Regions from separate parts of the Microlunatus phosphovorus NM-1 genome, predicted to be linked through region 2. Evidence: predicted binding sites of a transcription regulator. Region 2 holds the regulator's gene; each other region holds the start of a gene.
The links. Region 2 encodes HrcA, which represses chaperone genes, less so after heat shock. Its sites were predicted from a motif close to TTGGCACTCGNNNNNNNCGAGTGCCAA; they were not measured.

Region 1 (2,264 bases), 2.4 Mb from region 2:
CGACCCGCTCCTGCAACTTCTCGCGATCCCAGTCGGAGTCGGTCCGGTCGATCTCGGCGGCCAGCTGGGCAACACGCCCCTTGACCTCGTCGGCATCACCCGCACCGTCGACGATGGTGGTGTTGTCCTTGGTCACCACGACGCGATGGGCGCGGCCCAGCACGTCCAGGCCGACCTGGTCGAGCTTCAGCCCGACCTCAGGAGACACGACCTTGCCACCGGTCAGGATGGCGATGTCCTCGAGCATGGCCTTGCGACGGTCACCGAAAGCCGGGGCCTTGACGGCAACGGACGTGAAGGTGCCGCGGATCTTGTTCACCACGAGGGTGGACAGAGCCTCGCCGTCGACGTCCTCGGCCACCACGAACAGGGTGCCCGACGCGCCGATGACCTTCTCCAGCAGCGGCAGGAGCTCGGTCATCGAGCTGATCTTGCCGGAGTTGATCAGGATGTACGGGTTCTCCAGAACCGCTTCCATCCGCTCCGGATCGGTCACGAAGTACGGCGACAGGTAGCCCTTGTCGAACTGCATGCCCTCGGTGAACTCGAGCTCGGTGCCGAAGGTCTGCGACTCGTCGACGGTGATGACACCGTCCTTGCCGACCTTGTCGAACGCGTCCGCGATCAGGGCGCCGATCTCGGCGTCCCGGGCGGAGATGGTGGCCACGTGGGCCATGTCCTCGGTGGTCTCGACCTCACGGGCGTTCTCCCGCAGGCGCTCCTCCACCGCGGCGACCGCGGCGTCGATGCCCCGCTTGAGGCCGATCGGGTTGGCACCGGACGCGACGGCCTTGAGGCCCTCGTGCACCAGGGCCTGGGCCAGCACGGTCGCGGTGGTGGTGCCGTCACCGGCGACGTCGTTCGTCTTGGTGGCGACCTCCTTGGCGAGTTGCGCGCCGAGGTTCTCGTAGGGATCGTCGAGCTCGACGTCACGCGCGACGGTCACGCCGTCGTTGGTGATGGTGGGGGCACCCCACTTCTTGTCGAGGACGACGTAACGGCCCTTCGGGCCGAGGGTGACCTTCACGGTGTTGGCGAGGGTGTCGACGCCACGCTCGAGCGAGCGGCGCGCCTCCTCGTCGAACTGAAGGATCTTTGCCATGAGTGGAATCCTCCGCGATTACTTGGTGACGACCGCGAGGATGTCGCGGGCGTTCAGCAGCAGCAGGTCCTGGCCGTCGTACTTGACCTCGGTGCCGCCGTACTTGCTGAAGATCACGACGTCGTCAACGGCGACATCGAGCGGGACACGGTTGCCGTTGTCGTCGATGCGGCCGGGACCGGTGGCCAGCACCTTGCCCTCCTGCGGCTTCTCCTTGGCGGTATCGGGGATGACCAGGCCAGACTTGGTGGTCTGCTCGGCCTCGAGCGGCTTGACGAGGATGCGATCCTCGAGCGGCTTGATCGTGACGGACACGTTCAAACCCCTTTCAGTTCAGAGACGTATGTGCGGGTACGGTGGTCGACGCGTCGTCGCGGTGCCGCTTCGACCGTTGGCACTCTCCTGGGGAAAGTGCCAGAACCGAGGTTAGCACTCACCTCTAGAGAGTGCCAGCAGCCACCACCCGTGAGCTTTCGGAAACAAGCTGAAGACCGATCCCAGACAACCGGGGATCAGGCTTCACCCGAACGGAGGTCTCTGCGCCGGGGTCCGGATCAGCCGCCGTGGCGGACCCGGGTCAGGGCCTCCTGCGCCACCCAGTGCCGGGTCTGGTCGGGTGCGGTGATCTCACAGACCAGCGTGTTGTCGATGATCGAGGTACCCCTGACCACCGAGACATGGGACGGCGGGATCCGTCGGCCGTCGTCGAGGGTGATGGGGGCAGCCGGCCGGACGACGGTGCCGATGGCCAGCGGCTTCGGCTTCAGGAACCACATGATGATCAGCAGGATCGGCCCCAGGATGATCCCCAGCACCAGGAACAGCCGGTCGTCATAACCCTTGCGCCGTGCGTCCCAGGCTGCCGCAATGCCGGCGGCCACGTAGAGGATGACAAGCAGGACGTCGATCATGTGCTGCCGACCACCAGGCACGTGCCACTGGCGGTGGCGACCACTCTCCCTGCCGCATCTCGAGCGTCGCCTTCGACGAAGATCACCCGGCGGCCCGGCTTGGTCACCCAGCCGTGCGCGGTCAGCATGCCGCTGGCCGAGGTGACCGCGCGCAGATAGTTGACCTTGATCTCGATTGACGTGTAGCCCGCCCCAGCCGAGAGCAGCGTGTGACTGGCGCAGCCCAAGGCCGAGTCCAACAACGTGCACAC
Region 2 (2,264 bases):
GGTGCCGAAAGCTGCCTCGGCCAGCTCCAGATCCAACCGGACCAGCGCATCCTGCCCGCGCCGGACCCGGGACCGCGGCCCGCGGGCGGCCTGCTGACCGAACATGGCATCGACCAGATTGGTGAAGTCGAAGCCTCCGGCACCGAAGCCACCGTTGAAGCCGCCACCCATGCCACCGCCGAGCGGGTCGCCGCCGCGGTCGTACAGGTCGCGCTTCTTCGCATCACCGAGCACCTCATAGGCTTCGGCGACCTTCTTGAACTGCTCCCCCGCGTCCGGCTCGGTGGCGACATCAGGGTGCAGCTTCATCGCCTTCCGGCGATACGCCTTCTTGATCTGCTCGGGGGTCGCATCGCGGGGCACCCCGAGGATCTCGTAGTAGTCGGTGCTCATCGTGTCCATGTTCTCTGCGGTGGATTCTCTTGGGTGGGGTTCTCTGCGGAGCGGTACATCAGCCTTCGGCCAGGAAACGGCCGACGTAACGGGCCACGGCTCTGACCGAGGCGATGGTCGAGGGGTAGTCCATGCGGGTCGGCCCGACGATGCCGAGCGTCGCCCAACTGTCTGCGGCGGTGCCATACCCGCTGGCGACCAGCGAGGTGGACCGCAGCTCGGCGTACGGGTTCTCACGGCCGATCCGGACCGTCACGACATCGGTCGAGGTCGCTTCACCGAGTAGCTTGAGCAGCACGACCTGCTCCTCGAGCGCCTCCAGCACCGGCCGTACCGTGGTCTCGAACTCGTCGCCGAAGCGGGTCAGATTGGGCATCCCGCCGACCACGACCCGACTGGACGCATCGTTACCGAGCATGTCGAGGAGCGTGGCGATGCAACTGCGGCCGAGCGGCGAGAGCGCCTCCGGCAGCTCGGTCAGCAGGCCGCCGAGCCGAGCGGCCGCCTGGGCCGAACTGTGTCCCACCGCTGCCGCGTTCAGCAGCGACCGAAGCCTGGTCAGCTCGTCGTCGGTGTGCTCGTTCTCCACGACCCGCTGCTCGATCCGGCCGGTCGAGGTGATCAAGATGACCAGCAGCCGCTGACTGGACAGCGAGACCAGCTCGACGTGACGGACCTCGGAGTGACTCAGCGTCGGATACTGCACGATGGCAACCTGCTGGGTCACCTGGGCGAGCAGTCGTACGGTCCGGTGCAGGATGTCGTCGAGATCCACGGCACCGGACAAGAAGGTGTGGATGGCCCGTTGCTCGGCCAGGGAGAGCGGCTTGACCGAGCCGAGCCGGTCGACGAACAGCCGGTAGCCCTTGTCGGTGGGGATCCGCCCCGCGCTGGTGTGCGGCTGGGTGATGTAGCCCTCTTCCTCCAGCGCCGCCATGTCGTTGCGAACCGTCGCCGGGGAGACGCCGAGGTTGTGCCGCTCGACCAACGCCTTGGAGCCAACCGGTTCCTGGCTGGAGACGTAGTCGGTGACGATCGCGCGCAGCACCTGCAGCTTGCGTTCGTCCACGCTCACCCTCGCCCTCCCCTCCAGGTCCCGGCTTGGTCAACTTACGGGGCCGCCTTTGGCACTCAGGCAGACCGAGTGCCAGTCTAGTCCCATGACGGTATTGCCCGATCCATCCAGCGCTGGACCTTTCCGCCCGGTGGCTGACCACACGTACGTCGCCACCGCGGGCTTCAGCCTCGACGGCGAGACCGGCGAGATCAATGTGGGACTCGTGGTCGGCAGTGAGGCGGCCCTGCTGGTCGATGCCGGCGGGACGGCCGAGCAGGGGCGACTGCTGCAGCAGGCAGCCGCGGAGATCACCGAGCTGCCACTGACCACCGTGGTGTTGACGCATGCGCATGCCGACCATGCTCACGGCCTGGCCGGCATCGAGACAGCAACCTCGATCGCGCACGAGTCGACTCGGGATCGGCTGGCGCTCGATCCGGCGACGCCGACGCTCCCCAGCCGTGCTGTATCGGTAGCGGCGGCCATCGATCTCGGCGGCGGCGTACGGGTGGAGGCGGTGCATCTGGGCCGGGGGCACACCGACGGGGATCTGATCGTCGTGGTGCCGGATGTCCAGGTGGTGTTCGCCGGCGATCTGGTCGAGTCCGCGGGGCCGCCGCAGTACGGCCCGGACTCCTATCCCCACGAGTGGCCGGCGACCTTGGACGGCCTGGTCGGGATCACCCTCGATCACAGTGTCATCGTCCCCGGTCACGGGCCGGTGATGACCCGCGATGATGTGTTCGAGCAGCGCAGCCGGGTCGCTGCCGTGTCGGGCGAGATCACCCGCTTGGGCAGCCTCGGAGTGAGCGTC
Region 3 (2,264 bases), 1.2 Mb from region 2:
GTGTCGGTCCGATCCCCCGCCACCGCCCAGGAGTTCGAGCCCGTCGCTCCGTCGACGCTACGGTCGGCGATCATCGTCGGCAGTTGGCGCAGTGTCTTGGCGACATCCCGCAATGCATCGGTGTAGGCACTCGTCTGGGCCTTGGCCAGTCCCTCCGGCAGCACCCGACGGTTCCCCGGCGGCGCCGCCGGGTCGAAAGCGCCGTCCCGGACGGCACCGGAGGTGACGATCGGCGTGAACCCCTTGAGCGGATAGTCCGGCCACAGCTCGGCCGTCTGCTTCGCACCGACCGTGGCCAGCATCAACGACGTCTCGATCTCGCGGTCCAGGTTGGCACCGAGGTCCCAGGCCATCGCCTTCAGCCAGGCCAGCGAGTCGACCGCGGTCCACGGCTCCGGTGTGTAGTCGAGGCCCTGGAAGCCGAGCAGGCTGTACTCCAGCGAGATGTTGGCCGCGCGATGCGACTGCAGATAGGCGTTCACCCCGTCGGCGTACGCGTCCAGATAGCGTCGGGTGCTCGCCGACAGCAGTGGCAGCTCGGCGGTAGCGACCCGGCGCCAGCCGAGAGTACGGATGAAGGTGTCGGTCTCGACCTGCGAGGCGCCGAACAGCTCGGACAGCCGACCGGCGGTGATGTGCCGCCGGACGTCCATCTCGAAGAAGCGATCCTGGGCCTGCACATAGCCCTGCGCCTCGAACAGGTCCTCGGCGTTGTCGGCGTAGATGTTGGCGACACCCCACTGGTCGCGGATGACCTGGACCGGGGTCGTCAGGCCCGGCAGACTGATCTCGCCGTCGACCTGCGGGAAGGGCCGCCGGACGGTGGCCACCGAGAGGCCGGCCAGCCCGACCAGGGCCAACACGACCACGAACGCGGCGAACAGCAGCCAGCGGGGTTTTCGCAGCACGCGCCAGATGATAGGCGCTGATACCCCGATGGGCAGCGTTCCACGCTCTCACCCGCCCATTCGACTCTTCCCACCGCCCACCCACGTCGCAACCGGTCGCAAATTGGTACGACTCGTGCGTTATGGCCACTGGTTAGCAATCGGTATGCTTGAGTGCTAAGTGAGCGAGTCAGGCCGACATCGGGTCAGGCCAAACGGGTTCAGCCCAAACAGGTCAACGCAGAAGGGGAGATCGCGATGCCCACCTATCAGTACCGGTGCAGCGACTGCGGCAACGAGCTCGAGGCGGTGCAGAAGTTCACCGATGCCGCGCTGACCGATTGCCCCACCTGTGACGGCTCGCTGCGGAAGGTGTTCAACGCCGTCGGCGTGGTGTTCAAGGGCAGCGGTTTCTATCGCACCGACAGCCGGGCCGACCAGAAGAAGAAGTCCGGCAGCGGAGCCTCGAAGTCCGACAGCTCGAAGTCCGACTCCGGGGAGAAGAAGACCTCGACGACCGAGAAGAAGTCGGAGGGCTCGGGCAGCAGACAGCCGGTGGCCGCGGGCAGTTCGTCGGGTTCCGGCAGCTCTGGTGAGAGCTCGTCCACAGCCGCCTGACCCCTTTCCGAGGGCCTGTGGATAACCGCGGTCGATTTTCCGCGACGTCCTTAGGTTCTCGGCATGACACCACGTACCAGTCCTCCAGCCCGTCTCGATCGTCCCCTGACCGCGCGTAGCTGGGTCGTCGGATTCCGCCGCGCCCTCCGGCGTCACCGCCGCAAGCTCGCGATTCTCGCCACCCTGGCCGCTGTGCTCACCGGACTCACGGCGCTCGCCCCACCCCGGCCGGACACCGTCTCGGTGGTGACCGCGGCCCGGCCGCTCGACGGCGGGCACACCGTGACCCCCGATGATCTGACCCGGACTGCCCTGCCACCGGATGCGGTGCCTGTCGGCGCCTGGAGCGATCCGGCGGAGGTGATCGGCCGTACGCTCGCCGGCCCGCTTCCGGCCCGGCAGGTGCTGACCCCGACCTCGTTGCTGCGCGAACGGGCCAGCAGGACGAGCAGCGTGGTCGCCCCGCTGCCGCTGGCCGATCCACGCGTCGCTCAGCTCGTCGAAGCCGGGGACCAGCTCGACGTGCTGGCGGCCGACTCCCAATCCGGCAAGACCAAGGTGGTCGCCACCGCCGTACGGGTGGTCACCGGCGGGATCGGCGGGGACAGTGACGCGACCGGATCCGAGGGCCTGGTGCTGGTCGAGGTCAGCCCCGCGACGGCGACCGCGCTGGCGGCAGCGGCGGCCACCAGCGCGCTCAGTGTGGTTTGGCGGTAACCATCACGTGACAGACCCTCGCACGCAACGGATCCTTGTTAG

Region 1: a site for HrcA is predicted at 1,529-1,555, ahead of groES (co-chaperone GroES). Genes of this name have one in related genera too.
Region 3: a site for HrcA is predicted at 1,042-1,068, ahead of MLP_RS22205 (FmdB family zinc ribbon protein). Genes of this name have one in related genera too.

Annotation. Positions count from the first base shown of each region.
Region 1 covers NC_015635.1:1,326,832-1,329,095, reverse strand. The annotation lists gene groL (chaperonin GroEL) at 1-1,102, opposite strand, end outside; gene groES (co-chaperone GroES) at 1,121-1,417, opposite strand; gene MLP_RS05910 (hypothetical protein) at 1,657-2,013, opposite strand; gene MLP_RS05905 (PaaI family thioesterase) at 2,010-2,264, opposite strand, start outside.
Region 2 covers NC_015635.1:3,680,373-3,682,636, forward strand. The annotation lists gene dnaJ (molecular chaperone DnaJ) at 1-393, opposite strand, end outside; gene hrcA (heat-inducible transcriptional repressor HrcA) at 452-1,468, opposite strand; gene MLP_RS16525 (MBL fold metallo-hydrolase) at 1,599-2,264, shown strand, end outside.
Region 3 covers NC_015635.1:4,891,356-4,893,619, forward strand. The annotation lists gene MLP_RS22200 (penicillin acylase family protein) at 1-908, opposite strand, end outside; gene MLP_RS22205 (FmdB family zinc ribbon protein) at 1,146-1,505, shown strand; gene MLP_RS22210 (SAF domain-containing protein) at 1,569-2,222, shown strand.